DNA from 3 places in the Pseudoalteromonas sp. APC 3250 genome. Region 1 is predicted to be linked to each of the others. Evidence: predicted binding sites of a transcription regulator. Region 1 holds the regulator's gene; each other region holds the start of a gene.
The links. The regulator FliA, encoded in region 1, starts transcription of late flagellar genes. The targets are predictions, from matches to a motif close to CTAAAGNTNNNNNNNNNNNNGCCGATA.
Positions count from the first base shown of each region.

Region 2: a site for FliA is predicted at 8,203-8,229, ahead of QL986_RS18245 (DUF5610 domain-containing protein). Genes of this name have one in related genera too.
Region 3: a site for FliA is predicted at 4,208-4,234, ahead of QL986_RS02255 (VC2046/SO_2500 family protein). Genes of this name have one in related genera too.

Region 1 is NZ_JASDCM010000006.1:193,704-204,518, reverse strand. Features, by position in the region: gene flhB (flagellar biosynthesis protein FlhB) at 1-879, shown strand, start outside; gene flhA (flagellar biosynthesis protein FlhA) at 951-3,059, shown strand; gene flhF (flagellar biosynthesis protein FlhF) at 3,081-4,571, shown strand; gene QL986_RS08910 (MinD/ParA family protein) at 4,564-5,424, shown strand; gene QL986_RS08905 (RNA polymerase sigma factor FliA) at 5,451-6,161, shown strand; gene cheY (chemotaxis response regulator CheY) at 6,202-6,585, shown strand; gene QL986_RS08895 (protein phosphatase CheZ) at 6,602-7,369, shown strand; gene QL986_RS08890 (chemotaxis protein CheA) at 7,384-9,600, shown strand; gene QL986_RS08885 (chemotaxis response regulator protein-glutamate methylesterase) at 9,654-10,805, shown strand; gene QL986_RS08880 (flagellar motor protein) at 10,798-10,815, shown strand, end outside.
Region 2 is NZ_JASDCM010000029.1:538-11,352, reverse strand. Features, by position in the region: gene gspL (type II secretion system protein GspL) at 1-453, shown strand, start outside; gene QL986_RS18295 (type II secretion system protein M) at 450-923, shown strand; gene QL986_RS18290 (type II secretion system protein N) at 927-1,685, shown strand; gene QL986_RS18285 (UPF0149 family protein) at 1,708-2,295, shown strand; gene QL986_RS18280 (hypothetical protein) at 2,308-2,514, opposite strand; gene QL986_RS18275 (hypothetical protein) at 2,514-2,873, opposite strand; gene ccoG (cytochrome c oxidase accessory protein CcoG) at 3,156-4,586, shown strand; gene QL986_RS18265 (serine/threonine protein kinase) at 4,665-5,639, shown strand; gene QL986_RS18260 (thiol:disulfide interchange protein DsbA/DsbL) at 5,675-6,298, shown strand; gene QL986_RS18255 (thiol:disulfide interchange protein DsbA/DsbL) at 6,318-6,956, shown strand; gene trmA (tRNA (uridine(54)-C5)-methyltransferase TrmA) at 6,997-8,094, opposite strand; gene QL986_RS18245 (DUF5610 domain-containing protein) at 8,259-9,383, shown strand; gene murI (glutamate racemase) at 9,450-10,238, shown strand; gene QL986_RS18235 (RNA-binding protein) at 10,201-10,680, opposite strand.
Region 3 is NZ_JASDCM010000001.1:496,062-506,876, forward strand. Features, by position in the region: gene QL986_RS02230 (NCS2 family permease) at 1-1,210, opposite strand, end outside; gene QL986_RS02235 (sel1 repeat family protein) at 1,329-1,790, shown strand; gene QL986_RS02240 (SulA-like leucine-rich domain-containing protein) at 2,113-2,547, shown strand; gene QL986_RS02245 (YchJ family protein) at 2,587-3,063, shown strand; gene QL986_RS02250 (DUF6172 family protein) at 3,131-3,433, opposite strand; gene QL986_RS02255 (VC2046/SO_2500 family protein) at 3,646-4,173, opposite strand; tRNA gene QL986_RS02260 (tRNA-Tyr) at 4,286-4,370, shown strand; tRNA gene QL986_RS02265 (tRNA-Tyr) at 4,420-4,504, shown strand; gene QL986_RS02270 (SprT family zinc-dependent metalloprotease) at 4,530-5,222, opposite strand; gene QL986_RS02275 (PAS domain S-box protein) at 5,468-8,779, shown strand; gene QL986_RS02280 (two-component system response regulator) at 8,797-9,792, shown strand; gene QL986_RS02285 (VOC family protein) at 9,840-10,268, opposite strand; gene QL986_RS02290 (HD domain-containing protein) at 10,273-10,815, opposite strand, start outside.

The DNA of each region.
Region 1 (10,815 bases):
GTGGCCGACGTACTGTTATTTCCTATGTCGATGTTTGTACTCATTATTGTATTGGCTGCATTTATCGGTAATACCATGCTTGGCGGCTTTAATTTTAGTTGGCAAGCAGCTGCGCCCAAAGCCAGTAAAATGTCGCCAATGAAAGGCTTTACCCGCATGTTTGGTCCACAAGCGGCTATAGAATTGCTTAAGTCATTATTAAAGTTTGGCTTGGTGGCCGCATTTGCTATTTTTTTAATTAATACGTTTTTTGATGAAATCTTACATTTAAGTATAGAAAGTGCGCCTGGCAATATTGTTCATGCTTTGGAAATTTTAGCGTGGATGTTTTTAGGCATGTCTTGCACCTTAATTATTATTGCTGCTATTGACGCCCCATTTCAAAGCTATAGTCATAACAAACAGCTTAAAATGACTATGCAAGAGGTAAAAGACGAATATAAAAACTCAGAAGGTGATCCGCAGATTAAAGCGCGCATAAGGCAAACCCAACGTCAAATGTCGCAAAAGAGAATGATGCAGGATGTGCCAGACGCCGATGTTATTGTTACCAACCCTACTCACTATTCCGTAGCTTTAAAATACGATACAGAGCGAGCAGGCGCGCCTATTGTATTAGCCAAAGGTGTGGATGAGCTCGCCATGCAAATTCGTAAAATTGCATTGGGTAATGAAGTGCCTATTGTTGAGTCTCCAACTTTAACCCGAGCGCTTTATCATACTGCAGAAGTGGGTGAGCAAATCCCCGATCAGCTCTTTACTGCGGTTGCTCAAGTGCTTGCTTATGTGTTTCAGCTTAAACGGTTTAAAAAAGGCCGTGGAAAACGCCCTGTTGCCCTTAATAAAAAGCTGCCTATCCCCGATGAATTTAAGTATTAACTGCTAACCAACTAACTTGGAATAGTTATTGCAATTTCAGCGTAGTGTCAATTTTTTGAAATTGTAGAGTTATGGAATTTAAAGCGGTATTACAACAACTTAATAAAGATAAAAAAGAATATGCGAAGGGCGTTGGTACACCGCTTTTGGTGTTGGCTGCGCTGGGCATGGTTATTTTACCGCTGCCTCCATTCCTGCTTGATATATTATTTTCGTTTAATATCGCGCTTGCGTTAGTTGTATTACTGGTCACTTTATACACCATGAAGCCGCTTGAGTTTGGTATGTTCCCAGCGGTGCTGTTAATTGCAACCATAATGCGCTTGGCACTCAATGTGGCCAGTACCCGGGTGGTACTGCTTGAGGGTCATAACGGTGGGGATGCTGCTGGTAAAGTCATTGAAGCATTTGGTTCAGTGGTAATCGGTGGTAACTACGCCGTGGGCTTGGTGGTGTTTTTAATTCTGATCATCATTAACTTTGTGGTAATCACCAAAGGTGCTGGTCGTATTTCAGAAGTATCAGCGCGTTTTACTCTAGATGCTATGCCAGGTAAGCAAATGGCCATAGATGCAGATATGAATGCCGGTTTTATCAGTGCCGAGCAGGCCAGAGAACGTCGTGAGGAAGTAACCCGTGAAGCTGACTTTTATGGTTCTATGGATGGTGCTAGTAAATTTGTAAAAGGCGATGCTATTGCTGGCATAGTCATTTTAGTAATCAATATTGTGGGTGGCTTATTTGTTGGCATGATCCAACATGATTTAAGTTTTTCACGCGCTATGGAAGTGTACACACTATTGACCATTGGTGATGGCTTAGTCGCGCAATTACCTTCATTACTACTTTCAATTGGTACTGCAATTGTTGTAACCCGTCAAAATGAATCGCACAACATGGGCGATCAGTTTAAGAAGCAATTAGGTAACGAAAAGTCGTTATTTATTGCCTCAGGTATCCTTATTACTATGGGCTTAGTCCCAGGTATGCCACACCTTGCATTTTTAAGCTTAGGGGCGCTTTTAGGTTACCTTGCATACTATACTCAGCAAAATAAACTGAAATTAGCCGCTGCAGAAGCAGAAGAAGCCGAAAATGCCGCCTCAGGTACCGGAATTGCGGCTAAACAAGAGCAAAAAGAACTGGGTTGGGATGATGTTCAACAAGTTGATGTTATTGGTTTAGAAGTCGGTTACCGACTCATTCCTCTCGTTGACCAATCACAAGGTGGCGAGCTGTTAAACCGTATTAAAGGAGTGCGTAAAAAACTATCTCAAGAGCTGGGCTTTTTAGTGCCGCCGGTGCATATACGCGATAATCTAGAACTCGACCCAAATGCATACCGCATAACCATGATGGGTGTATCAAGTGGTGAGGGTGAGCTTAAACATGGTGATGAATTAGCGATTAACCCAGGCCAAGTATTTGGCCCGCTAAAAGGAATTGAAACTAAAGATCCTGCGTTTGGTTTAGATGCAGTTTGGATAAAACCTGATCAAAAAGATGAAGCACAGTCTTTAGGTTACACGGTGGTTGATTCGGCGACCGTGGTGGCAACCCATATTAGCCAGTTACTCACCAATAGCGCCGCATTATTACTCGGACATGAAGAAGTACAAAACTTATTAGATATGTTAGGTAAGAGTCACCCTCGCTTAGTTGAAGGACTTGTACCTGAGGTATTACCGCTGACCACCATCGTTAAAGTACTACAAAATTTATTAAATGAAGGGGTAGCAATACGAGATATGCGCTCAATTGTTCAAACCCTTGTTGAGTATGGCCCTCGTAGCCAAGACCCAGATGTATTAACGGCTGCAGTGCGAATATCACTGCGTAGATTAATCGTCCAAGATGCCGTTGGTATGTCTTCTGAAATCCCTGTCATAACCTTGGCGCCTGAGTTGGAACAGATGTTGCATCAGTCACTTCAAAATGCAGGTGATGAAGGTGCCGGAATAGAACCAGGGCTTGCTGATAGACTTCAAACATCATTGAATGAAGCGCATCAAAATCAAGAAATGGCCGGTGAACCTTCAATATTGCTAACGTCAGGAATGTTACGCACTGTGTTATCTCGATTTGTTAAATACACCATTCCAGGATTGCGAGTGATGTCTTATCAAGAGATACCAGATGAAAGACAGATCAAGATTGTCAGCTCTGTAGGCCAACAATAAGATTTTAAAGGGGTTTGAATTATGAAAATTAAACGTTTTTTTGCTAAAGACATGCGCACTGCACTAAAAGAAGTAAAAGAAGAGTTGGGTGTTGATGCGGTTATTATGTCAAATAAAAAACTAGCTAATGGCGTTGAAATTGTTGCTGCAGTTGATTACGACAAAGCAGCGACAAAACCGCCAGAGCAGCCTCAAAGCCAACCCGCTGCAAGAGCTTCATTTGCACATACTGAGCAAAGTTCACATAATTTTGTTAAACCAGAACCGCAACGCGCTCAACCTAAGCCACAAGCAAAGGTTGCAGATAGCTTACAAGCCTTACTAGAGCGTCAGTCTCCACGTCCTCGTTCAGCAGAGCTTGCTTCAATGTTTTCACACTCTGGCATTGACACTTCTGGTCACTATCAAGAACAAGAGCCTGTGCAATCACGACCTAAAAATATGTTTGAACGTGAACAAAGCGCGCCAGTGCGCCCTCACACCCAAGCCGATAGCTTAGGTTTTGACGATTTAGACAGTGGCTTTGACGATTTAGATTCACCTAGCGCACCGCGTCAGCAAACAATGCATAAAGAATCCAGTGACATCAGCACAATGCGTGAAGAAATGAACGCAATTCGTCAACTATTAGAGCACCAAGTATCAGGTTTAATGCAGCAAGATATGGCACGTCGCGACCCGACCCGTGCATGTATGATTGACCGCTTAGTCGGTATGGGGATAGAGAAAAATGTTGCTGAGCAAATGGCATGTTTTGTACCAGACGATGTGTCTCGCCAACAAGGCTGGAAAGCTTTATTGAACATGGTTGAAGATCAAATGCAAACTACGAACAACGAAATACTTCGCCAAGGCGGTGTTTTTGCGTTAGTCGGGCCTACAGGCGTGGGTAAAACCACCACAGTTGCAAAACTGGCAGCATTGGGTGCACAAAAATACGGTGCCGATAAAGTAGCGCTTATTACTACCGATACTTACCGTATTGGTGCTTATGAGCAGCTAGCAACGTATGGTCGTATTATAGGTTGTGGCGTTAAACAAGTTAAAGATGCAAATGAATTAGCAGAAGTTTTATACCATTTACGAAATAAACGTCTAGTCTTAATTGATACAGCGGGAATGAGTCAACGTGATTTACGTTTAACCGAGCAGTTAAACACCTTAATGCGTAATCAGCGTGTTGATATACGTAGTTATTTAGTATTAAGTGCGACGGCGCAAATTAATGTATTACAAGAAACAGTAAGGCACTTTAAAAAAGTACAGCTAAGCGGATGTATTTTTACTAAACTTGATGAGTCATTGAGTTTAGGTGAGATTATTAGTATTGCGATTCAAAATCGTCTCCCAATAGGGTATCTTACTAACGGTCAGCGAGTACCAGAAGATATTAGAGTGGCAAATGCCGAAAAACTAGTAAAAAAAGCTGAGCAATTGTATTTAAAAAGAATAAAAGCACAACAATCACGACACCAATCAGTGGCGTCGAGCACAGTAGAGATGTATGATTAACACAGTTTTAGATCAAGCAAGCGGCCTTCGCAAAATGAGCAAGAATAATAATAACGGCGTAAAAGTTATCGCTGTCACCGGCGGCAAAGGTGGAGTGGGTAAAACGAACGTATCCCTTAACACGGCAATCGCGTTAGGCCAACAAGGCAAACGTGTGCTTGTACTAGATGCTGATTTAGGATTAGCGAATTGTGATGTGATGCTTGGACTGCGCGTTGAGCGTAATTTATCTCATGTTTTATCGGGCGAATGTGAACTTGATGATATTTTAGTCGAAGGTCCCGCAGGCATAAAAATAGTGCCTGCAACATCGGGTTCGCAAAGTATGGTTGAGTTATCACCCTCAGAGCACGCTGGACTTATTCGTGCATTTAGTGAACTTAACACCGACTTTGATATTTTAATTGTTGATACCGCTGCGGGTATTTCCGATATGGTGCTGAGTTTTTCTCGCGCAGCGCAAGATGTGGTTGTGGTGGTATGTGATGAGCCTACATCAATTACCGATGCCTATGCTTTAATTAAAGTACTTAGCCGTGAGCACGGCGTTTATAAATTTAAAATTGTTGCCAATATGGTGCGTAGTTTACGCGAAGGGCAGGAATTGTTTGCAAAACTTTCAAAGGTTACCGACCGATTTTTAGATATATCAATGGAGTTGGTTGCAACGGTTCCATATGATGAAAATATGCGCAAATCAACGCGCCGCCAAAAAGTAATTGTTGAGGTTTTTCCTGGGTCGCCTGCTGCAATTGCTTTTAAAACACTGGCTACAAAAATTGCTAAGTGGCCAACACCTAGTCAAGCCTCGGGTCATTTAGAGTTTTTCATTGAGAAACTAGTTAGTAACTAACAATGACAATACCGGTGAATAGAGCTATGGGATATCAGTCAACACAAAATTTAAATATGATTGTTGAAAAGCATGCCTCATTAGTCAAAAAAGTGGCGTGCCATTTAATTGCTCGTTTACCGGCCAGTGTGCAGCTAGATGATTTAATTCAATCGGGTATGATTGGTTTAATTGAAGCTTCAAAAAACTTTGATGCGAGCAAAGGCGCAAGCTTTGAAACCTTTGCCGGTATTCGTATTCGTGGTGCGATGATAGACGAAATGCGCCGAGGCGATTGGGTTCCACGTTCAGTTCACAGAAAAAGCCGTTTGGTTGCAGAGACTATTGTTGCGCTTGAGAACAGTTTAAACCGTGAACCTAAAGATAGTGAAGTTGCTGAAAAACTTGAAATTTCGCTAAATGAGTACCATCATATTTTAAACGATGTAAATGTAAGCAAAGTGTTAGGTATTGAAGACCTTGGTATAGATGACGATGTGATTACACCTCATGGCCAAGATTTAGCACTAGACAAACCGTTCAATAATGTTAAAAATGAACGGTTTAATGAGTCTTTACTCAGTGCAATAAAGTCGTTACCGGAAAAAGATGCAATGGTGCTTTCTTTGTACTATAACGATGAGATGAATTTAAAAGAAATTGGGCATATACTCGATGTAAGTGAATCGCGTGTAAGTCAGATACATGGTCAGGCGATGATTAAGCTTAAAGCAAAAATCAATGACTGGATAAACTAGAAGTAAGTAAATAAAGGTTCAGGCCTCACTGGAGGATGTTTTGGATAAAAACATTAAAATTCTTGTTGTTGATGATTTCTCAACAATGAGACGTATTATTAAAAACCTGTTGCGCGATTTAGGTTTTACCAATGTTCAAGAAGCAGATGACGGGTCAACTGCTTTGCCTATGTTGCAAAATCAAGCGTTTGATTTTGTTGTAACAGATTGGAATATGCCAGGCATGCAAGGTATTGATCTTTTGAGGGCAATTCGAGCTGATGAAAAATTAAAGCATATTCCTGTTTTAATGGTTACAGCAGAAGCTAAAAAAGAACAAATAATTGCTGCGGCCCAAGCAGGTGTTAATGGTTATATTGTTAAACCATTTACTGCAGGTACATTGAAAACTAAATTAGAAAAAGTGTTCGAACGCTTAGGTTAATGAGAGGGAGAGGCTTATGTCAGCACCTGCTGCGCCTCAGATTACTTTAGAACAAGCTCGCCAGTTAGTTGTTTTTTTAGAAAATGGTGAGCAAGATAAAGCGAATCAGTTAATTTTAGAAACAGCTTCACAAGAGCAATCACAGTTATTTGCTGAGGTGGGTAAGTTGACGCGTCAACTGCACGAAGCTTTAAAAAGTTTCGAGTTAGACACGCGTTTAACAGACATTACCACTGATGCCATCCCTGACGCAAAAAAACGCCTTAACTATGTCATGGAAATGACAGAAAACGCAGCCAATAAGACAATGGATGCGGTTGAAGCAAGCTTACCATTAGCACAAGAAATCGCTGACGAAATAGCTGATATCAAGCCAACGTGGGATCGTTTAATGAACCGCGAAATAGAGCTTGGTGAGTTTAAATCACTTTGTCATAGTATTGATAAGTTTATGAGCAGTTCTCATCACAAAACCGATGAGTTACAAATGCTGATGACTAATGTGCTGATGGCTCAAGACTATCAAGATTTAACCGGTCAGGTTATTCGCCGTGTTATTGAACTTGTCCGTGAAGTTGAAGAAAGTTTAATTCACCTGTTGACTGCATTTGCAGCGCAAGGTGGTGAGGTTGAACCAACTGAACAACCAGAAAAAATAGAAGATCCCATTGTTGCACAAACACTAGCAGGTCCCGAAGGGCCTATTATTGATAAAGAAACGCGTAATGATGTTGTATCTGATCAAGATGAAGTTGATGATCTATTATCAAGTTTGGGCTTCTAATAGGAGAGTACTGCATGAGCTTTGAAGTCGATGAAGATATTTTACAAGACTTTTTAGTAGAGGCCGGAGAAATCCTTGAGCTTTTATCTGAACAGTTAGTAGAACTGGAAAACAACCCAGATGATACTGAGCTACTAAACGCAATATTTCGCGGTTTCCACACTGTAAAGGGTGGCGCTGGCTTTTTGGCTATGACAGAGCTTGTTGATGCATGTCATGGTGCTGAAAATGTGTTTGATTTACTGCGCCAAGGTGTAAGAACAGTTAACTCTGAATTAATGGATGTGATTTTACAAGCACTGGATACCATTAATGAAATGTTTGCCACGATTAAAAATCGTGACCAGCCAGAGCCTGCTGATCCAGAATTACTTGCAGTACTTCACAAACTTGGACAGCCACCGACAGCAGAAGAGCTTGCCGGCGATTCTGTGGTTGAAGATATAGCTCCTGTCGAAACCCCATCGGTAGAGCCCGAACCAGTTGCAGAGCAACCGAGCAACGATGCTGAAGAAGACCCGTTTGCTTTTGATGAATTATTTAGCGGCCCAGATAGCAGCAGTACTGAGTCTCAGATTGATGAAATAACCGAAGACGAATTCGAAAGCCTACTTGATGAACTTCATGGAAAAGGGCAAGCCCCACAAGAAAAACAATCATCATCAAGTGACAATGATGTCAGTGGTGATATAACTGACGATGAGTTTGACAGCTTATTGGATGAACTTCATGGTGTAGGCAGCTTTGGCGAAGTGAGCCAAGCAACCGCAAGTACACCACAACAAACACCATCAGCCCCTGTGGCTCCACCAAGTAACGAGCAAAGCTCGGGCGATGATGAAATAAGTGACGACGAGTTTGAAGCGTTACTTGATGAACTTCATGGTAAAGGTGCACCTAAGTCGATAGAAACACCGGCTCCTGTAAGTAAACCAGAACCAGTGGCAGCTAAAAAGCCAGAACCAGTTGCTGCAGCTAAGCCACAGCCTAAACCAGAGCCAGCTAAGCCTGCTCCTGCGGCACAAGCAGCTAAAGCTGCGCCGCCTAAAAAAGCAGCGCCTCCACCGGCAGAAACAACAGTACGTGTTGATACCAAACGCCTAGACCAAATAATGAACATGGTGGGCGAGTTAGTACTTGTGCGAAATCGCTTAGTGAGTTTGGCGACTAATTCTGATAGCGAGGCTATGGGTAAAGCTATTTCCAACTTAGATGTTGTGACTGCTGATATCCAAGGTGCAGTAATGCAAACACGAATGCAGCCAATTAAAAAAGTATTTGGCCGTTTTCCTCGTGTTGTACGTGACTTAGCACGAACACTTAAAAAAGATATTAATTTATTACTTGTCGGTGAAGACACCGATTTAGATAAAAATTTAGTGGAAGCATTGGCCGATCCATTGGTGCATTTGGTTCGCAACTCGGTCGACCATGGTATTGAAATGCCCGATATTCGTGAAGCATCGGGTAAACCTAGAACAGGTACGGTGACTTTATCAGCTTCGCAACAGGGTGATCATATTCTACTTACCATCCAAGATGATGGTGCCGGTATGGATGCTGAAAAGCTTAAAAAGATTGCGATTAGTAAAGGGGTGCTTGATCACGACCAAGCGAGTCGTCTTTCTGATACTGAAGCTTATAACCTTATTTTTGCACCTGGATTTTCAACCAAAGAAGAAATCTCAGATATTTCTGGCCGTGGTGTTGGTATGGATGTGGTTAAAACAAAAATCACTCAGCTCAATGGCTCGGTTAACATAAAATCAGAAATGGGCGTAGGGACTACTTTAGAAATCAAAGTTCCACTAACACTTGCGATATTACCTACCTTAATGGTGGTGGTGGGAGAGCAAACCTTTGCCTTGCCGCTAGCGGGTGTAAGTGAAATATTCCACTTAGATTTAACAAAAACTAATGTGGTTGATGGCCAGCTAACGATTATTGTTCGTAAAAAGTCGATTCCATTATTCTACCTTGAACATTGGCTTATAAAAGGCGCTGATAGAGGTCAGCGAAAAGCACAAGGGCATGTCGTTATTGTGCAAATAGGGACTCAAAAAGTAGGGTTCGTTGTTGATTCACTAATAGGTCAAGAAGAAGTGGTGATCAAGCCTCTAGATGCATTATTGCAAGGTACGCCGGGTATGGCGGGTGCGACTATTACCTCTGATGGTGGAATTGCACTGATATTAGATGTACCGAGTATGCTAAAGCATTACGCTGGATAATAAAAAGTAGGTATAAACTTTATGCCTACCCATTCATTGAATAAGAGAGCGAAATGGCTGTTAAAGTTTTAGTAGTTGATGATTCAAGCTTTTTTCGCCGCAGAGTGAGTGAAATTCTTGAACAAGACAGCGGCATTGAGGTAATAGGCTTTGCTGTAAATGGCCGAGAGGCCGTCGAAAAAACAGCTCAGTTACGTCCTGATGTTATCACCATGGATGTTGAAATGCCGGTGCTGGATGGTATTAGTGCTGTGAAAGAGATCATGGCGAGTAATCCAACACCTATTTTAATGTTTTCATCGTTAACACGAGCAGGGGCATCTGCCACTTTGGATGCGCTTGATGCTGGGGCGATGGACTTTTTACCTAAAAAGTTTGAAGATATTGCTCGCAATAACGATGATGCAATTAAGTTATTGCAAAATAAGGTTAAGGAAATAGGCCGCCAGCGTATTGGAAGAATTACGAGAACGGCCCCATCTCCAAGTATTAGTAAACCAGCGTCAAACAGTTCTGAACGCTTTTCTAACCTTGCTAAAAAGCCGATAGTTCAACCTGATCGTAGCTTTAATAATGCGAGTCCTGCACCTAATAACAGCAGTGCCTCAGCGCGTGCCAGTGGTAAGCAGTATCAGTTAGTTGCTATTGGTACATCCACAGGTGGGCCAGTTGCACTGCAAACTATTTTGACGCAATTACCTGCTAATTTTCCACACCCTATTTTACTCATACAGCATATGCCTGCTGCATTTACCCCGGCCTTTGCTACTCGCTTAGATGGCTTGTGTAAGATTAAAGTAAAAGAAGCGCAGCAAGGCGATAGATTACAACCTGGGTGCGCTTATTTAGCGCCAGGTGGCCAGCAAATGATGGTAGAAGGACGTGGCTCTAATAGAACCCTTCGTGTGTTTGAAGATAAAAATGAACGAGTAAACTATAAACCAAGTGTTGATATTACCTTTGCCAGTGCGGCCAAAGCGTATCAAGGTGATGTGCTTGCCATTATTTTGACAGGCATGGGTGCAGATGGTCGTGATGGTGCTCGCATGCTTAAGCAAACTGGCGCTACAATTTGGGCTCAGGATGAAAAAAGCTGTGTTGTCTATGGTATGCCTCAGGCGATAGCCAGTGCAGGTTTAGCGAGCGAAAGCATTAGCCTTCATGATGTGGCTGCACGCTTAAAAAGAGAGGTTGGCTGTGGATAAGCTTTCTGTT
Region 2 (10,815 bases), on a different contig from region 1:
GCCACCATAATTAGTGTTATTGCTTTGCTATCGAGTGTGGCTATTAAAGCGGTTGAATTACATCAGCTTAATTCGCAGCTTGAGGTAGCTAAATCACAAGTAGTAGAGCGATTTCAAAAAGCCTTTCCAGGCACGCGGGTGCGCCCTCACTTAATTAAAAATCAAATACAGGGAGCACTGGATAAAGTGCAAGGTACGAGCGATGCTGGCTTTTTAGATTTAACCAGCAAGCTGGTGAGTGTATTTTCACAAGTGAGCGAATTTACACCGCAAACCTTACGTTTTGATAAGCGCCGTAATGAATTACGTATTCGTGCTCGTGCAAAAGACTTTCAAACCTTTGGTAAGGTTAAAGCCATTCTTGAGCAGCAAGGTGTGACTGTTGAGCAGGGGTCGTTAAATAATGATGGTGATTATATCGTCGGCGAAATTAGACTGCGAGGTGCACAATGAAACAGCAGTTCATGAAATATTGGGGTTCATTAAAAGAACAAGAGCAGCAGTTAATAATGGTTGCGGGTGGTGTATTTATTATTTTTGTTTTGGTAATGGGTATATTTAGACCCTTAAATACGGCAATAGAAAATGCGCAACAATCACAAATAAAACAACAAGAATTGCTAGCATGGGTAGACGACAGTATCGTTAAACTTAAAGCAGCAGGTAAAGCGCAAGCGGTGAGCAATCAAAACCTCAGCCAAATAGTGAATAATACGCGCGGTCGTTACAGCATTAATATTAGTAAAATGCAGCCAAATGATAATTCACTTCGTTTAACACTCGACTCAGTGGAGTTTAATCAATTAATCCAATGGATTGACGAGCTGGTTAATCAGCATGGTTTAAGCGTAGAAAATTTAGATTTAAGCCAAGATGATAAATCCGGTTATGTACGCGTTAGCCGTTTAGTATTAGAGAAGTAGTTAATGAAAAAAATAATAATTTTATCCATCGTTTTTGTAATTAGCTTTCTTGTTTTTAGCGTTATTAAATTGCCCGCTGCAGTGGCTTTAAATTTTGCTAAACCTTACTTACCTGCGCAGTTAGAGGTAGGGCAAACTTTTGGTACGCTATGGCAAGGTCAAATAATGCAGCTTCGCTTTCAAGGTGAACAGTTGAACAATGTACGTTGGGATATATCAGGCTGGTCAATCTTTAAAGCTCAAGTAAATACTAACTTACGTTTTGGTAATCCTCGCGAACGTGATGACATTTCTGGGTATGCAGATATTAGCTATTCTCTCACAAATGACGAACTTAAAATAACCGACACAGTAGTCCGATCAACGGTTGAGCGTGCTATGCAGCGCATTGATTTACCGTTACCGGTTACTGCTAAAGGACGCGTTATTTTAGAGCTCGATGAGTACGTTTCAGGCGCTCCTTATTGCCAATCATTACAAGGTGAAATAGCCAGCCCTGATATTGATGTGCAAGGGCTAACTGGCTGGTTTAATATAGGCGATTTAAGCGGTAAGTTAAGTTGTAAGTCGGGCGATGTAGCCATACTTATCGAGCCAAATAATAGATTAGGGTTAGAGGCTGATGCTACACTAAAAGCCAATTTTGATTTTAAAGTAGCGGGATATGTTAAACCTGATCTCACTTTACCGAAAGAAGTTCATGACGCGGTGAAGTTTTTAGGTAGACCAGATAACCAAGGTCGGTATCCACTTAAATTTTAATATTTTATAAAAAAGAGTTTTAATGCAAATACCTCAGTTTACTGAGCAGCACGCCAAACTGCTCAGCGAGTTTTTAACTACCCAGCCTGGCGCTATGAGCCTTATTCAAAGCCAAGGTTATTTATTTGGCACTATTTGTTCACCTGAGCCATTAGAAGTACATCAATGGTTAGAGCAAATTCTACCTAATACCGCGAATGACCTTGATGAAGACATGTTGTTTTTGTTTATGGCATTACATCACCAAGTAAGTGAACAAGTATTTGAACTTGGTTATAAGTTACCCGCTGAGTTTGACCTTGAGTTTTGTCAGCAGTGGTCTGCAGGTTTTTTAACTGCAAGCCAAACGTATACTCATAAGTTACTCCAGAGTGAGCAACTAGATATTCAATACAAGCAAGCGCTTGAAAGTGCACAGGCGACTCTTAGCTTTTTTGCATTAGATAAACCAACGATTGCACAGATTGCACAGCAAAATAATATCGATGAATTACATTTGTGTGCGCAGCAGTATGAATTAATGGGCGACTTTGCGTTAGGTTTTGCTGAACTTATAGAAATTGTCGCGCTTAATAGTGGTTTGTATACCGATGAAGGGTGGGATGAATAAGTAGGTAAAGCCTTAAGCGCCAATCTCTAATTCAATATCAGTGCAACCTTGTTTGCACTGTATTACTCCCTTACCAGGTTCGCTGGTGGCTAAATTTAACGTTAATACACCCTGGCAATGCTCACATTTAAGTGTTTTACCTTGTGCCAACTGCTTAAGCATAGTGCGGTGCTTGTGAAATGAGTTACTTGCTTTTTTATTTAATCCAGAAAAATCCATTATTTCACTCTCGCTTGCGCTAATGACTCTTTGATAATGCGACATACCGTTGTTAAACGTTCTGAATAAAAGTAGAGGTTTAGATCGCCTTGACGACAATAGCGTAGTTCAAACAACTTTACTGACTCATCATTGGTAAAGGTTTTATCAATATAGTCTTCTTCGGATCTTGAAAGTGCTAACTGTTTATTGATTTTGTTTCTTGTCATGGTTGCGACAGGAAAACGATCGACTTTAGTTGTGCTGCTTAACAAGCCTATACCATCACCGAGTAAGCGCTCACGAGGCTCTTTTACCAAGGGGTGATCAATGGTAAAAAATGCTAGGATCACAACCACTAGTATAAAAAATTTCTTCATAAATACACAAACCTTGATCCAAACAACACGTTAGTAGCCGGCAAGTGTAATAAAATACATCTTAAAAGCAAGTCACAAGTTGAATAAATTATTAGCAATCTAGTCAGTAATTTTAGCCAATATGCGTATAATAAGGGGAGTAATTAGATATTTCTGAAATATCTGAAAGTATACAAGTGCGACCTAAAGCGTATTATGTTTAGCATGTAAGTTGCTACACTTAGGCGAAAAGTACAAAAAGATTGCTGAATTTTTATTTCCTAGCGGCGTTGAGGAACTTCAATGGATAAGCAAATTAAAGTAAAAAACATACCAACAGAGGTTAAGATCCAAAAACCCGATCTGAGCCGTCAAGAAGATAGATTTAACCCACGCAACCGTATTTATGTGCGCGCTGTTTCAGGGCTCCATCAATTACTAAGACAACGTATTGGCTTTTTAGGCATGCTGGCGTTTATGTTATTGCCATGGATCAACTTTAACGGTCAACAAGCTGTTTTATTTGAGCTAATGGAGCAAAAATTTAATATTTTTGGCTTAACCCTGTGGCCACAAGATTTCACCATTCTTGCATTTATATTTATGCTAGCAGCGTTTGCCTTATTTCTGGTTACCACTTTTTATGGTCGAGTGTGGTGTGGCTATACATGTCCGCAAACAGTATGGACCTTCATTTTTATTTGGTTTGAAGAAAAGTTTGAGGGCAGCGCTAACCAACGTAAAAAGTTAGATCAACGGCCGATGGATTTTGACAAGTTCTGGCGTAAAACGGCTAAGCACACTAGTTGGGTATTATTTTCTTTATATACTGCGTTAACGTTTGTTGGTTACTTCACGCCTATTCGCGAACTACTGCCTGAATTTGTTACCTTTAATGTAGGCGGTTATGCCTTAGTTAGTATCATTGTATTTACTATTTGTACTTATGGTAACGCTGGGTGGATGCGAGAAATTATGTGTTTACATATATGCCCGTATTCACGTTTTCAGTCAGCAATGTTTGATAAAGACACCTTTACTGTAAGCTATGATGAAACTCGTGGTGAAAACCGAGGGCCACGTTCTCGTAAACAAGACCCTAAAGAGTTAGGTTTAGGTGACTGTATTGACTGTAACTTGTGTGTGCAGGTTTGCCCAACCGGGATTGATATTCGTAATGGTTTGCAATATGAGTGCATAAACTGTGGCGCTTGTATTGATGCCTGTGACGGCGTAATGGATAAAATGAATTACCCTCGAGGCCTTATCTCTTACACCACCGAGCGTAATTTAGAAACACCGGAGAATAAAACCCATCCGCTGCGTCCAAAGCTGATTGGTTACAGTGTTATTTTAATCTTACTTACCGGTGCGCTGGTTGCTAATATCGCCATGCGTAAAACCATGGACTTTGATATTATTCGCGACCGCAATCAGTTGTATCGTGTCGATTTTAATGGTTTAGTTGAAAACACCTATACCTTAAAAGTAATTAACAAAGCACAATACGAGCAAACATTCTCTATTGATGTAACAGGGTTAGATAATTATAAATACTTAGGTGATACTACCTTTACAGTAAACGCTGGTGAATCGCATAATGTACCGCTATCACTGGTAATGGATCCTTATGATTTAAAAGCGCCAATGACCGAGTTTAACTTTGTGTTGTCGCCAATAAACGAGCCCGATAATAAAATATCGCAGCCAAGCAACTTTTTTAAAGCGCGATAAAGAGTCTGTATTAAAAGACGAACACTGATATTAACAAAAAAGCGGGATATTCCCGCTTTTCTTTTATATAAGAAGTATATGAGTAAATTTAGCTTTATTGACTTAACCCCAGATCTTATTTTGGATGCCATAGAAAGCGTGGATATTTATGCTGAGTCAGGGTTGCTAGCGCTGAATAGCTACGAAAATCGGGTGTATCAATTTGTAGCCGAGGGTGCAAAGCGTTACGTTGTTAAGTTTTATCGGCCTGAGCGCTGGAGCAAAGCGCAAATTCAAGAGGAACATGATTTTGCTTTTGAACTGGCTGCCGCAGAAGTACCGGTGGTGGCGCCAATAAAGCATAATGGGCAAAGCTTATTTGAACACCAAGGGTATTTATTTACTTTATTCCCAAGTGTAGGCGGGCGTTTATTTGAAGTCGATAACTTAGATCAGCTTGATGTATTAGGGCGTTTAATTGGTCGCATGCACCAAGTAGCCAAAACGAAACCCTTTACCCAAAGACCCACCGTTACCTGTGATGAATATTTAGATACAGCTAAAGTTCATTTACAAAAAAGTAAGTTAGTCCCTATGGGATTAGAGACTTCCTTTTACACTATTTTAGATTTAGTCATTGCTCAAACTCAACAGCAATATAAAAATGTAGAAGGCATTCGCTTACATGGTGACTGCCATGCTGGTAATATCCTATGGGCAGGAGATGCATTAATGTTTGTTGATTTAGACGATAGCCGTCAAGGTCCTGCAATTCAAGATTTATGGATGATGCTCAGTGGCGATCGACAAACACAGCTGTTACAGTTAGACACTTTAGTGAATGCATATGAAGAGTTTTGCGATTTTGATCACTCACAACTTAAGCTGATCGAACCGCTTCGCGCTATGCGTATGATTCATTACATGGGGTGGGTTGCAAAACGTTGGAGTGATCCTGCTTTTGTACGGAACTTTTCATGGTTTGCAGATGACAAATACTGGGAGCAACAAATTTTAGCGCTTAAAGAGCAGTTTGCAGCTTTGCAAGAAGCCCCGTTAAAATTATTGCCATAATATTTTTATTTAAAAAGAAGTATAACGAGATATTCATGCTTAAAAAATTAAAACTAAGTTTACTGATCCTATGTTTACCTTTTGCAGCATTAGCTGCTAACTTTGAAGCGGGTAATCAATACACTGTAATTGATGTTGAAAAAAGTAAAACCCCGAATGTAACCGAGTTTTTCTCTTTCTATTGCCCACATTGTTTTAAATTTGAGCCGGTAGCCAAAGGGATTGCAGAAAACTTACCTGAAGGGGCTGAGTTTGTAAAAAATCATGTCAACTTTTTGGGAGGCGTTTCACCACAAGCGCAAAGTAATTTAAGCTTTGCTTACTTAATCGCAAAGAAACACGGTCAAGCTGAAGCGGTAACAGCGCAAATTTTTAAAAGCATTCATATACAACGTGCGCCATTAACTGAAATTAAAGACGTTAAAAAGTTATTAGAGCTTAATGCAATTGACAACGCGACATTTGATACCGACATCGCTAGTTTGCCTATCATAGCAGCTGAACGTGCCATGCAAGATAAGCAGAATAAATATTCTGAACTTGGTGCATTAACTGGCGTGCCTACATTTATCGTAAATGACAAATACAAAATCAATATTAATACAATCAAGAGCCAACAAGAACTTGATGAGTTAATTAGCTTTTTACTAAAACTATAATTTTTGGAGCACCACAATAATGATCAAATTAGTTAAAGCAGGGTTACTTGCTGTATTACTCCCTTTAGCTGCAACCAGTTTTGCTGCCACTTACGAAGAGGGCGTGCATTACGATGTCGTCTCTGATCGTGCAACCAGAAAACCAGAAGTAAAAGAGTTTTTCTCTTTTTACTGTCCTGCATGTAATAACATGGAACCACTGCTGGCCGAGATCAAACCTAAGCTAGATAAAAACGTAAAGTTTAAGAAAAGCCATGTAGATTTTGTGGGTGTACGTGACCCAGAACATCAAACCATGATCAGCCAAGCATTAGCTACAGCTGAAGTACTACCTCAAAAAGATAAAATTATTTCAGCGATGTTTGATCATATCCATGCAAAGCGCGCTCGTTTTAATGAGCTTGCAGATGTAAAAGATGTATTTTTAGCTCAAGGCGTAGATGGCGACAAGTTTGATAAATTATTTGAAAGCTTCTCGGTACGTACACTTAGCTCTAAAATGAAACGTGACCAAGATTACTTTAAAGGCAAAGGGGCACTTCGTGGCGTTCCTACGTTTATCGTTAATGGTAAATACAAGCTTAACTTAGGTGGTGAGTCAGGCATTTCAACGCCAGAAGATGTAAGCGCACTCATTAATTACTTAGCAAATAAATAAGTAGTTTGGTTAAATAAAAAAGCTCCTTAAGGAGCTTTTTTTATTTACGTTGTAAAAATACACCAGATTCAATATGGTGTGTGTAAGGGAACTGATCAAATATTGCAAAGCGCTTAACCTCATGGGTTTGCGTTAAGTGTTCAAGGTCACGCTCTAATGTGTCTGGGTTACATGAGATATAAATAATATTTTCATAATTAGCCACTAAGTCACACGTAAGCGTGTCCATGCCTGCTCTAGGCGGGTCGACTAAGATGGTTTGGCAGTTGTAACTACTCAAGTCAATGCCATCTAAGCGAGAGAAAGTACGCTCGCCTTTCATTGCCTGAGTAAACTCTTCGCTCGACATGCGAATAATATCTAAGTTAGTTACTTGGTTTTGAGCAATATTATATTGCGCTGAATGCACCGACGATTTTGATATTTCCGTCGCCAGCACTTTATTAAATAAACCAGCAAGTGCAATAGAAAAGTTTCCATTACCACAATACAGCTCTAGTAAATCATTGTTTAGTGGTTTACATAACTCTTGTGCCCACTCTAACATTTTAATATTGACCTTCGCATTAGGCTGAGTAAAGCTATTTTCTACCTGTTGATAGATTAACTCTTGGCCATTCACCATTAAGCGCTCAGTAACAAAGTCATCGCCCAATTTTTCTTTTTGCTTACGTGCACGGCCAATAAAGTCAATTTTGTACTGGCTACTTAGCTTTTCCTTTAAGGCATTGATCTCAGTTAACCAGTGTTCATCAAGTGGCTTGTGATATAGCAAGCTCACTAAAATTTCACCACTGAGGGTTGATAAATAATCTATTTGAAATAGCTTACGACGTAGTACTTCGCAGTCTTTTAAATTATCAATCATCACCTGCATAATTTCACCTACTAAAGGAGCTGCAGGGTCAAAGGTATCAACACGTATTTTATCTTTTGTTTGTTGATCAAACATAATATGAAACAGATCGTCACCATCGTGCCATACTCTAAATTCTGCACGTTGGCGGTAGTTAATGGGCTCAGAGCTAAATACTTCTAACTGTTTTACACCAAAACGTTGAAATTGCTCTGTAATACGCTGCTCTTTTTCATTTAATTGTGCATCGTACTGCGTGGTATCTATATTTATAACTGCCATTAACGGTATAACCTTATCGTTGAGATCTGTTTATCGGCGCTATTGTAGGGAGCGAAGCGTATTTGTCTAGTTTTGATCAAATATAGTGAGCTTTTTTTGAGCATTTTACTACAGTATAGGCTTACTTGGCCGATATAAGAGTAAGTCTAAATAGGAGTCTTCTCATGAAAATAGGTAACTTTAGTTTTGTTCCAAACAGTAATGCTAATAAATACAATACTAAACAAGCAATGCCACAGCCTAAAATAGACTCGCCACCAACTAGTTATCAGCAACGAGGAAAAGAACTGGCTGCTGCCGTATTAGGTGACAAAATGGCAAAAGAACTAGGTTTGCCGGTCGCTGAAACCAAAAAAGACAAACCACTGTTTGATTTTAATGAAGTCGTAAAAAATGTTTTAGACTTTGTTACAAGCTCGGTAAAAAAAGCCAAAGCCAATGGTGCCGATAACGACAAACTACAAGATATGCTAAATCAGGCACGTAAAGGAGTGCAGACGGGTGTTGATGAGGCTGTGGATGAATTAAAAGGCATGGGCGTATTTAATCAAGAACTTGAAGAGGGTATTGATAAGTCTAAAGAGGGTATCTTTAGTGGCCTCGATAAATTTGAGCAAAACTTATTTAACCCACAACCTGCAAGCGTAACTGTTAGTCAGGCGCAATATGTAAGTTTAAGCAATAGTGCTGATTATACATTTACCACAGCAGAAGGTGATGAGGTGAGTATTAGCTTTGCAGATGCTTACCAATCGCAATCATCTAGTCGCTATCAAAAAACAGATGATTCACAATCATTTAGTACGCAATTTTCTGAATCCCGTGAGCTCTCTTTCTCGATGTCAGTAAACGGTGAGCTTAATGAAGACGAGCAGCAAGCCATAAATGATTTAATGGCAGAGTTACAAGATGTCAGTAAAACCTTTTTCAGTGGCGATTTAGATAAAGCATTTGAACAAGCCCAAGAACTCAGTTTAGGGAATGAACAGCTGGTGGCATTCTCAATGGACTTACGTCAAAGCAAAACCGTTGCTGCCATTAAAGAGTATGAACAAATTAAGCCAACATCAGAAAAAGCCATTGCCGAAACTGTTGCCCCTTTTAATGATGATCTAAAATCGGCTTACTCTAAAGCGCAAACCCTAGGATTAGAAAGTCAGCTATCAGGTATCATTCAATGGCTAAATCAAGATCAACAAGAAATAGATAAACTGGTTGATTACACTAACACCATGTTTGAAAACTTAGATAAATTAAACGCCGCTACTGCAAAGCTAGGCACTGAGTAAAACTACTTTCTTTTACAAAAGCCACATGGCAAACTGCCGTTCTTAGTAAAGAGTAGGAATGGTAGTTTGTCAGCGCACATCATGGTATTTGATTCAGGTATAGGTGGAACCACCGTGCTTGAGCATATTCAGCAAAGCATTCCTCATGCTCAATATAGCTATTTTATGGATAATGCATTATTGCCCTATGGTGCACAGTCGCAACAAACCATCATTCATCGCCTATGTGGATTGATTCAATTTATTAAAGATGAGTCACTAAATGTCGACTTAATTGTTATAGCCTGCAATACCGCCTCAACATCAGCGTTAAGTTCTGTACGTCAAATTACCGATATTCCTATTGTTGGGGTAGTACCTGCAATTAAACCCGCAGCGCAATTAACGCAATCAAAGCATATAGGTTTATTGGCAACTCCCGCAACGGTATCAAGCCCGTATACTGATGCACTTATAAAAGAACATGCCTCATCGATAACCACAAGTTTATATAGTAGTGTTGAACTAGTTACTTTGGCAGAGACTCTCTTTTTTACCCAGCACTTAGATCTTGATAAGTTGCACACTGAGTTAGACCGATTAAATATTAATAACGATATAGATGTGCTGGTATTAGGCTGTACTCACTTTCCTATTTTAGCTAAACCAATTAGTGATTACTTTAATACGCAAGTACAGTTATTAGACTCTGGTGCGGCCATTGCTAAGCGAGTTAGTTCTTTACTCAAATTAAGTGATAATCAAGCAGGCATAAAAAAGCCGCTGCACTATTATGCAACGGCTGATGTATGTAGTGATAAACTAGCGGTTAAGCAAGTTACACTGTTTGATCCGACTCTGAACGATAAGAGTTAGAATCATCTTCTTGTTTTTGTTTTGCTTCACGTACTTTCAAAGTACGTTGTTGGAACTCACTATCGTTTAGCTTAGCAATTGCATTATCAGCATCTGCTTGTGCCATTTCAACAAAGCCAAAACCGCGACGCTTGCCAGTATTCTTATCTTTTAACAAACGAACGTTAAATACTTTGCCTTGCTCTTCAAATAAAGTACGCACTACACCTTCATTTGCACGATAAGGAAGATTGCCAACATAAAGTGTTTTTGTTTTTACTTCGGCTTCTTCTGTACTTACTGATGACATTGCAGCAATAACAAGTCCACCAATTAATAAACCGGCACCGAATAGAAGTGCAGGGTCTAATGCTAGGCTTGCAAGCGCAAACTTAACGATAACAAAACCAACAACAGCAAGAATAACTGCGAAGATAAAAGATTTTTGATCGGGTAATTTCATTTTTGATCTACCAATAAACAGGAAATAAACATTAATTTAACATTGTGAACTTGCTATCTTAACGTCTTAATTGAACATAGCAATGAAATTTATAGCAAATAGTTAATAAGAGTGTAAAAAACAACCGATAGTAAG
Region 3 (10,815 bases), on a different contig from region 1:
GCACTTTTACCGCCGTATAAGAAATAAAACCAAGTGCAATACCGTGTGCAATTGAGAACGTCAGCGGTGTCATTAATAATACAACACTCACCGGAATTGCATCAGTCATGTCATCCCAATTTACAAACTTTAAGTTTTGTAGCATCAATACAGATACATATAAAATAGCTCCCGCGGTTGCGTATGCAGGCACCATTTGAGCTAAAGGCGCAAAAAACATCATCAGTAAAAAGCAGCAACCCACAACCACAGCGGTCAAACCCGTTCGACCACCAACAGATACACCTGCAACAGACTCAATGTATGACGTGGTTGTTGAAGTACCGAGCATTGCACCTGCAATGGTTGCTGTGCTGTCGGCGCTTAATGCACGACCTAAACGCGGCATATTACCGTTTTTATCTGCTAAACCAGCCTTCTGAGTTACCGCAACTAACGTGCCTGAGGTATCAAACAAATCAACGAATAAAAACGCAAAAATAACACTCAACATCGACAGTTCAAACGCGGCACTAAAGTCCAGTTGCATAAAGGTCGGCATGATAGAAGGTGGCATAGCAATAACACCATGATACTCCACTAACCCCATAGACACAGCAATCGCGGTGACTAGTAAAATACTAATCAGTACGCCACTTTTAAAATCGCGATAAAGCAGTGCAGCAATAACAAAAAAGCTGAAAATAGCCAATAAAGGACCAGGCGAGGTAATATCACCCAACTGCACCAGTGTTGCAGGACTTGATACAATAATACCGGCACTTTTAAGTGCGATGAGAGCTAAAAATGCGCCAATACCCGTTGCTATTGCTTGCTTGAGCACCAGAGGGATTGCATTAATAATCCACTCTCGCACCTTAAATAAGCTTAGAATTAAAAATATACACCCTGACATAAATACCGCGCCCAACGCAGCTTGCCAGCTATAACCCATACCTAATACAACACCATAGGTAAAAAATGCATTTAATCCCATACCCGGTGCCAATGCCAGTGGATAATTGGCCCACAAACCCATAATAAAACACCCTATTGCAGCAGCAATACAGGTGGCAACAAAGGCAGCACCTTGGTCCATACCCGCTTCAGCAAGCATAGCTGGGTTTACGAATACGATATAAACCATCGTAATAAATGTAGTCATACCGGCAATACATTCACGGCGAACCGAAGAATCATTTGCACGGATTTTGAATAAGGCTTCGAGCATAATAAACTTGTGGTTGTAAAAAGTGGCGAGATTTTAGCATAAAAATAACTTTTTACAGGACATTTTACCTTGCTATATACTAAACTAGCTAAGTGATTAAAATAACAAACGAAGTAGCATGATCAAAACGACACCAAGTGGCCAAGACTTAGAGCAACAATTAGACAACATTCTTTCTTTTGTAACGCAACCAAGCGATGCAAATCTCCCTGCGAGCTCTAAAAACACCGATCAAGACACATTAAATAAAGCCCTTTATTACCTTAAAAATGAACAAGGCGCCTTAGCCGCAAAATGGATGCGTTTGGCAGCAATGGCAGGAAATTATCGCGCGCAGTTTTATTTAGGGCTGTTTTTTATAAAAGGACAAGGTGTGCCGCAAAGTGTATTTCATGGTGCTGCGTGGCTTAGCTTAGCCAGTAGTCAAGGCTATGAACCCGCCATAGAAGCAATGAGCGATATACGAAAACATATTAGTACCAAACGACTTAAAGATGCTCAATGCTACGCAGCCAGCCTGTATGAACAAATTCACCAGTTACAATTTTCACATTTGATCCCCTCTAGTAGCGAAAAATAATTTCACTGCCCTAAAACTCATTTCATCTGTAAATTAATTAAGCGTTTATAGCCAAAACAAGCACGCTTAATTAATTTAAACTACTGTATACCCCCTGTTCATCTGTATTTATTTGCTCCCAGCCTTAAAATTAATTCTGTGGGCATTAACTTTCAATAAAAATTAAACCATTGTTATATATAGATTATTTATATATTTATAGTAACTGTCGCGTTTTAAGATGAATAACTGTACAAAAAAATAGCAAAAAACACTTGCACCAAACAACTGTATAAACTACTGTATGAATGTACTGTATAAAAACCCAGTGAGTGAGAAGATTATGTTACAGCCAATTACCGTAAGAACAGTTAAAAGCTACCAGCAAGATGACCAATCAGATTGTGTTAACGTTGTACAAATTGAAGATGAAATTTCAGCAACGTTTGAGTTATTAAAAGTATTACACCAATACAACAGCCTAAACGCATGGACACTGTTAATAGCACCCGATAACGTACCGAGCAAAGCGCTACTTGATTCATGCTCAATTGATACCAGTAAATTACTGGTTATTCGTCAAAAGCATTTAGTTAATTTAGAGTATGTTTTAAGTTCTGCACTTCACAATGGAAATTTTGCCGCGGTGATCACCTGGACTGACATAATAAATAACCAACAACTGTCGCAGTTATCATTAAACTTGAGCCATACGCGCACTAAGTTGTATTGCTTTAGCAAAAAAAGCGCTCACCCTGAGATTTCACTTACGCAATAAGCTTGATAAACTAGCGTTTTAATACACAGTACATTTATCATGACTTCTAACGCCCTATTATGTTTTTGTGGCAGTCAGCAACCTTATGCTGATTGCTGCGAGCCTTTTCATTTAAAAACCAAACAGCCACACACACCAGAGCAACTTATGCGTGCACGCTACAGTGCTTATGCTGTTAAAAACGCGGTTTTTGTTCGTGAAAGTTATGCAAAAGAAAAACAAGCTGAAAATTCAATTTCAGAAATTAAAGATTTTGCAAATAGTTGCCGTTTTATAAACTTAACCGTATTAGACTCTGGTTATAATGATGAAACAGGATTTGTTACATTTAAAGCTCACTACTTTTATCAAGATTTATATTGCCAGTTGGCAGAAAATTCAAGGTTTATTAAAGAAGATGGGCAATGGCGATACCTTGATGGTGAGATTACACCGGTTGCCGATATTAAAGTAAAACGCAATGATACGTGCCCTTGTGGCAGTAATAAAAAATACAAAAAATGTCATAGTGTATAAATAACAGCTACAAAAAATGGGCCACAAGGCCCATTTTCAAAAACTACACTAAACGCAAATTAGCGTTTTATTCGCCATCATCTTCATCGAAATCTTGACGCTGTGCAGGTCTTGCTAAAATCTCTAAGTAAAAAGAAGTTAAACCTTGCTTTTCAATTTCACTGATGTGATTGTTAATTTCAGCAACGTGAACCACTTGCGCTTCTTCAGCCGTGTTACCAAACTTACAATCAAATGCCCAGTAGTCGGCATCAATAGGTAAAGTTTTATTACGTTCTCTTTTCAAATATTTTTTCACTTCATGCTTTGCAGCATCAACCATACGAGGGTATTTGATTTTCTCATGATTCAGCGTGAATGTTTTCTTCATTACGTTCCTAATTACCTTGGTTTAATGATAATGGCATTTAATGTCATACCATTTGCGCCATTATAGCAATTGCATTTAAATTTTGGATGCTTTTTTTATATTAAATCAGTTATTAAAATAAAGCACTTATAAAACCAATAGTTACTTTCTATTATAAACACAGTTTATTACAATCAAATGGCATGTATAAAGCAGCAATTGAACACATATAATTAGGCACTAAACAAATGTAATGGCTGGTGGATAGCTTCATTTTGTAAATCATCATAAAATGCCACCGCATCCATTTGAGGGTTTGATAGCTCGATGTTGGTATTTTGAATTCGTCGACGTACCGCTAATTCACAGTTATCAATGACAGTCAATGGAATGTGGTTTTTATCATCACGAATATTAAATGGCTCAGGCTTTAAGCACTGAGTTAACTTTATATCACTCATCCCTACAGCGCTTCCCATTTTTGCTAAAAGCTCTGTGTTATTTTTACCAATTAACATATTAAAGGTATCTGGCGCTAATGGCTGCTTTGGACCTGCGCCAAATTGTTTACGCAGAGCATCTTCATCGGCATGATAATGCTTAGTGTCACTTTTGGGTAGGTGGAATTCACTAAAATCGAGTGCATCGTGAGAGAGCATTGCTAATAAAAGTGCAAACTCGCCTCGGCGGTTTTCGTGCACACTTTCGTTAAGCCTTGTTTTTAACTGGCTCTCCGTGATTAACAAATCACCAATCTGCATAGACTTTAGCCTATTTAACTAATTAATAAGTATTTATCGGCTAAATTTGAATTTTCTTTAGCTTTTTTCTTTACTTAAATAAGAAGTTTGCTATTATCTGCGGCGTTGCATTGGAGGGGTTCCCGAGCGGCCAAAGGGATCAGACTGTAAATCTGACGGCTCAGCCTTCGCTGGTTCGAATCCAGCTCCCTCCACCACTTTTCTTAGGCTAAGTTAAGTGGGGCAAAATGCAATAACAATTAGTGTGGAGGGGTTCCCGAGCGGCCAAAGGGATCAGACTGTAAATCTGACGGCTCAGCCTTCGCTGGTTCGAATCCAGCTCCCTCCACCACTTCTCTTCTCTACCTTATTTCTTTTTATTCAAATACCCACTGTAAACTCATACCATGATTGTTTAACCAGTTACTTGCTTGTTTATAATCTGAATAAAATAATCCCACACGTTGCCAAAATTGAGCGCTGTGATTTAAATATTTTAAATGTGCTAATTCATGAACAATCACGTAGTCAATGACCCATGTCGGTGCACTTGCCAAGTGTAAGTTGAAGGTTAGTTCACGCCTACGATTACAACTACCCCAGCGACGCTTATACAATTGAATACGAATATTACTCGGTAGCTTTTCACCCATCAGCTGACAATAATCATTAACTCGCATTTCAATATAACTTTCTAATTTCTCATGCAAAAACTGCTCTAGCAAACTTTGATACATTTGCGTTTGATGCTTTACACGTGAAGAAATACTCAGTAACAGCGTTTGGCTTTCATTGTGCTGCTGCCATTGAGTGCGTGCTGCGTTTTCAAATTGCACATTAACAGCTTCATTAAATAATTTAATACTCTGGGTTTTGAGTGGAAACTGTCGTGTATCGGCTTGAATTTGTTGCTTATGTAACTGAGCATCAATCCAGTCCTGTTTACTTAACAGCCATTCATTAATTTGTGTTTTCGTTACAAAATGGGGCGCATATACCGTAAGCTCACGTTGTGCGACTTTGATAGCCACTGTTTTTCTTCGCTTACTACGCTTTAAAGTGTAATCCAACAATGAATGCTGCCTATTTATAATTAACCACTGGGTTTTATTTTACCTTGTACCATAACGGCTGATCTATAAATAATCCCCACTAAATGCCATTTTAATAACAATGCATTTAGTGCTACTCAATTAATAGTATGGTTTAGAGCTTAAAACACTTACGTTGCTTTTGTAATTTATAACTCAATACCTTGTGATTATTATTGTATTTTATATTAGACTGAATTTAAGAGTTATTATGTGAATGATTGATGTTAGCTAATTTTTTTATAAACGAACCAGATCCAAGCCTAATTATTAATGGTGTATACGACCCAAGTTTAGTGACACTATCTATACTCACCGCAATTTTTGCAGCTTATTTTTCTTTGCACGTTATCGATTTAGCAAATAATACACATTTTAAATCTTATCGAAAGTTAGCCAATATAACCGCAGCCTTAGTCCTTGCCGGAGGGGTCTGGAGCATGCACTTTATTGCTATGCTCGCATTTTCTTTGTGCACTACAATTGAATACGACCCCACACTCACTTTTGTGTCGTTTATACCGGCGTTACTGGCATGTACCATTGCTTTTTCTTGTTTGAAAACATATAGCTCTAACCCTCGTATTATCAATTTAATTCTAAGCTCTCTTTTATTTGGCGCGGGTGTTGGCACCATGCATTACAGCGGTATGGCAGCGATGCAATTAAGTCCTTTACTTCGTTATGATCCAATATGGTTTGGCGCTTCAATTGTTGTTGCAGTGCTGCTGTCTTTTATAAGTCTCTATGCACGTTTTCATTTACCAGCACACTTTAAAAAATTAACGCCTGTGCATAATCGTATTATTTGCGCCCTTATTCTTGGCCTTGCCGTGGCTGGTATGCATTATATGGGCATGGCTGCTACGCGATTTATTGCAACAAGCCCGATAATTAACGAGCAAACAAACCAATCACATCTAACCTTTATTGCTATTAGTGTGTCGTTCGCCACGCTTTTATTAACAGCGGTGGTTGTGATCATCAATGGCATGATCCGTTACAGAATGCTGTTAGGGAAAAAATCAGCTGAAGAGTCTCGCCTTGATGCTATTTTATCAACTGCCATTGACGGCATCGTTACTATCAATATTAAAGGCACTATTTTGAGCTTTAATAAAGCCTCAGAAACAATTTTTGGCTGGCAAGATAATGAGGTTATTGGCCAGAATGTAAAAATATTAATGGCTGATGATATTGCTAATCAACACGATGCTTTTTTAAAAAATACAACAAACCATGAGGTAAAACGTGTTATTGGTGTTAATCGCGATGTGTGGGCAAAACATAAAAATGGTCATCAATTTCCAATTCGCTTAGGGATTGGTGAAGTAAAGCAATTACAAACTGAAACATTGTTTGTGGGCTTTATTACCGATTTAACTGAGCAAAGAGCGTTACAACAAAGCTTAATTGAAAAAGAGCGACAATACCGTACCTTGATGAACAATATGCCCGGTGTGGTATTTCGCTGCTTGTTAGATGAACACTGGAGTATGTTGTTTATCAGCCCTAGCGTCTATGAACTGACGGGTTATCGCGCTGAAGAATTTACTGAGCAGCGTATTACCTTTGCCGAGCTTATTGTTAAAGAAGATGAAGCGGCGATTTCTTTAGCGATTGATCAAGCAGTTGCATCGACCAGTCAATACTCAATTGAGTACCGCATTCGCCATCGCAACGGCAATATTATTTGGGTACTCGATCAAGCAAGTATTATCACTAACTCTAAAGATGATACACGCTGGGTTGATGGCGTTTTAGTTGATATAACCAAGCGCCATGAATATGAGCAAAGCTTAAAGCAAGCTAAATACGAGGCTGAAGCAGCCGCGCAAGCTAAACAGTCTTTTATGGCAAATATGAGCCATGAGATACGTACCCCCATGAATGCAATTATTGGCTTTAGTGATATTTTAATGGATAGTCCGCTTAATAAAGAACAACAAAAACAAATTATTACCGTTAATAACGCTGCGCGTTCTTTATTGCATTTACTCAACGATATCCTTGACTCAGCAAAGCTAGAGAAAGGTAAACTCGAAATTCAAAAAGTACATTTTAACTTGCAAGAATTGCTCGATAATATTGTGTCGACATTTTGGCTTGATGCAAAACGAAAAGACTTACAGCTCATTTTAAAAATAGCTGACAATATAAATCCATTTTATTTTGGTGATGATACGCGTTTACGCCAAGTGCTAACCAATTTAATCGGCAATGCGATAAAGTTTACTGAGCAAGGCCATGTTACTGTTTCGGTTACTCATAAACCCAATCAACCCATTTTATTTGAAGTACAAGATAGTGGTATAGGTATCGAAAAAGGTCGCCTTGAGGCTATTTTTAAACCCTTTGAGCAAGCAGATGGCACCACAACACGCCGATTTGGTGGCACAGGGCTTGGCACAACAATTAGTAAGCAGCTGGTTGAATTAATGGGCGGCAAAATATATGCACAAAGTACCCTTGGTCAAGGTAGCTGTTTTTCCTTTACTGTTGGGCTTGAGCCAGGCGAAAAAAGTCAGGTGCAAGCCATTAGTAAAAACGCATTTAACTTACCCCCATTAAAAATCTTAGTGGTGGATGATATTGAACAAAATATCGAACTACTCACTATTATGCTTTCCCAAGCAGGCCATCAGGTAAGTAAAGCAAATAATGGTTTTGAGGCCATTGACATGTTTAATCAGCATCGCTTTGATATTATCCTAATGGATATTCATATGCCTAAATGTGATGGGATCAGTGCCACAGCATCAATTCGCTCTTTAGAGCAGCAAAAACAACTAAAGCACACGCCAATAATTGCCTTAACGGCCAGTGTGCTACAGCAAGATAAGCTAACAGCCAAACAAGCGGGTATGAATGGTTTTACAACCAAACCCGTTGACATAAACCAACTCAACCAAGAAATAGCACGGGTGCTTGGGCTTGCTATCAGCCAGTTAGTAACTAACGATCCAATAGATTCAAAACTTCGTATAGATTTTAGTAAAGGCGAAAAAATGTGGGGCAGCAAAGAGAAACATCTCAAAGAGGTTGTACTCTTTTTAGCTCAGCATCAAAATAGTATGCAAACCTTGGCGACCACTAAGCTAAACGATAAGCATCATGCTCATATTTTGCATAATTTAAAAGGCCTTGCCGGTAATTTAGCGCTCAATAATTTATCTTACTTAATTGCGCAAGCTGAAAAACAACGTGATATAGCCAGTTATACTCAGTGCATATTAAAATGTCAGCAAGAGTGGCAGCAGCTAGCAGATGAATTATCACACTTACACATTGCTTTTAAAGAGAATGAATTACAAAAAGAAACCGTGTCAGATGCTGAATTTATTCACCAATTAACGCTTTTACTCAGCCAAGCTAAACGAGCAGAGTTGGATGATACGTTATTAAGTTATATTGTAAGAATAACACCCGAACAACACAAAGTTGCTATTTTAAATATTTATGAGCAGTTTAATGACTTTGAATTTGATAATGCACAAACACAGCTCAACGCATTATTAACAACACTCAATAACTAGCTCTTCTGAGGATACCGATGGATCAATCGATAAGTCAGGCGCGAATATTAATCGTCGATGATGAACCTGCAAATTTAAAAGTAATGCGCGAGGTCTTAGCGAGTAACTACCGTTTATCGTTTGCTAAATCGGGGGCTGTGGCACTGCAATTAATAGAAAACGATCCGCCAAAACTCATTTTACTTGATGTAATGATGCCAGATATGAATGGCTTTGAAGTGTGCAAAATTTTAAAAGCTAATCCTAAAACCGCACACATTCCGGTCATTTTTGTCACCGCCCTCACGCAAGAACAAGATGAATCGGAAGGGTTTTCGCTAGGTGCGGTTGACTATATAACCAAACCTATTAGCCCTGCGATTGTAAAGGCAAGGGTAAAAACTCATCTTTCTTTAGTACAAGCCGAGCAACTAAAACAAGCACATGTAGATTTAGTTGAGCGATTGGGTCGCGCGGCAGAGTATAAAGATACCGATACGGGTGAGCATATTGCACGAATGAGCCAATACAGCAAAGTACTTGCTTTAGCGTTGGGAATGAATGAACAACACGCAGAATTATTACGTCAAGCTGCGCCAATGCACGATGTCGGAAAAATAGGTATTCCTGATTCGATACTGTTAAAACCTGGCAAATTAACCCCCGACGAATTTGCACACATGAAAGAGCATGCCGCTATAGGGGCTAAAATATTGGCTAACTCACCTTCCCCCTTACTGCAACTTGCCCATGTGTTGGCTATTGAACATCATGAAAAATGGGATGGCACAGGTTATCCTAATGGGTTAAAAGGCGAGGAAATCTCCATTGAGGGGCGGATTGTAGCGATTGCTGATGTATTTGATGCACTTACATCAAAACGTCCTTATAAAGAGCCGTGGAGCATTGAGCAAACACTAGAGCATATGCAACAACAAGCAGGAAAACACTTTGACCCTCATCTGGTTGATCTTTTTATTAGCAAAATAGACGCTATTTTAGCGATAAAAAAGGCTCATCAAGAACGCGATTAAATCGTCTCTTTTTTGAATAAATATTACTACGCAAAGTTCAACAGGACCTAGCCCCTTTTGGCATTGTGAGAGCCTAACGCTACAGCTGGAAAATGCTGTTTTATAATGCGGTAGTCATGGGAAGTGATCTCATGGCTATTGCCACTGTTATCTTTAAAATACATAGAAAAAGTCACGCCATGATCAGCCAGTATCGTTTTAATTCCAAGCTGCTCAAAATGTGCTAACCACGCAATAAATTGCTCACCGGCTGCAGCAAAAGCAATTCCTTTGCTTGTCCCTGGTGCCTCAAATAAAGCTAAACGTGTGGATGCGTTTTCATCTTCAAGCGTTAAAGGGCCTTTGCCTTCTTCATTCCAAAATGCTAATTCCTCTACTACGGTAAAACCAAGCACCTTTTCATACCAATCAACGGCTTGGGTGAGGCTCTGAACATTTAAATGACAATGATCAATACCGCTCAATTTTGGCCTCACTGTCTTACCCTCCAATTTCAGATTTTAACTGCTCTAAAAAATCATACATATAATCTGTTCTTCTAAGTGCTTCAGCTTTAGCTGAAGGTGTATTCATACTTTTTGCAATATGCAGCAACTTTATAAAAAAATGATCTAAGGTGTACTGTTTATCATCAGGTTCACGCTCTAAACAAAATGGATCATTAGGATTGTACAAAAGTCGGCTTATTGAGCCCCCCACTTTCATACAACGACTAACACCAATAGCCCCTAAAGCATCCATTCTGTCAGCATCTTGTACAATCTGTGCTTCAACGGTTTTAATAGCAATATTGGCGCTAAAACTATGCGCGGCAATAGCATGGTGAATATCATCAAATAGCGCTTCATCATAGCCAATAGACGCTAAAAAACTAATCGCTTTATCGGCAGCCATCGTTGAAGCTTTTGCCCTATCGTGATGGTTTTTTGCTACGGCCACACAATCATGTAACCACGCAGCAGGTAAAACAACATTCATATTGGCTTTTTCAGCAGTGCATAATTTAACTGCAACACGTACTAC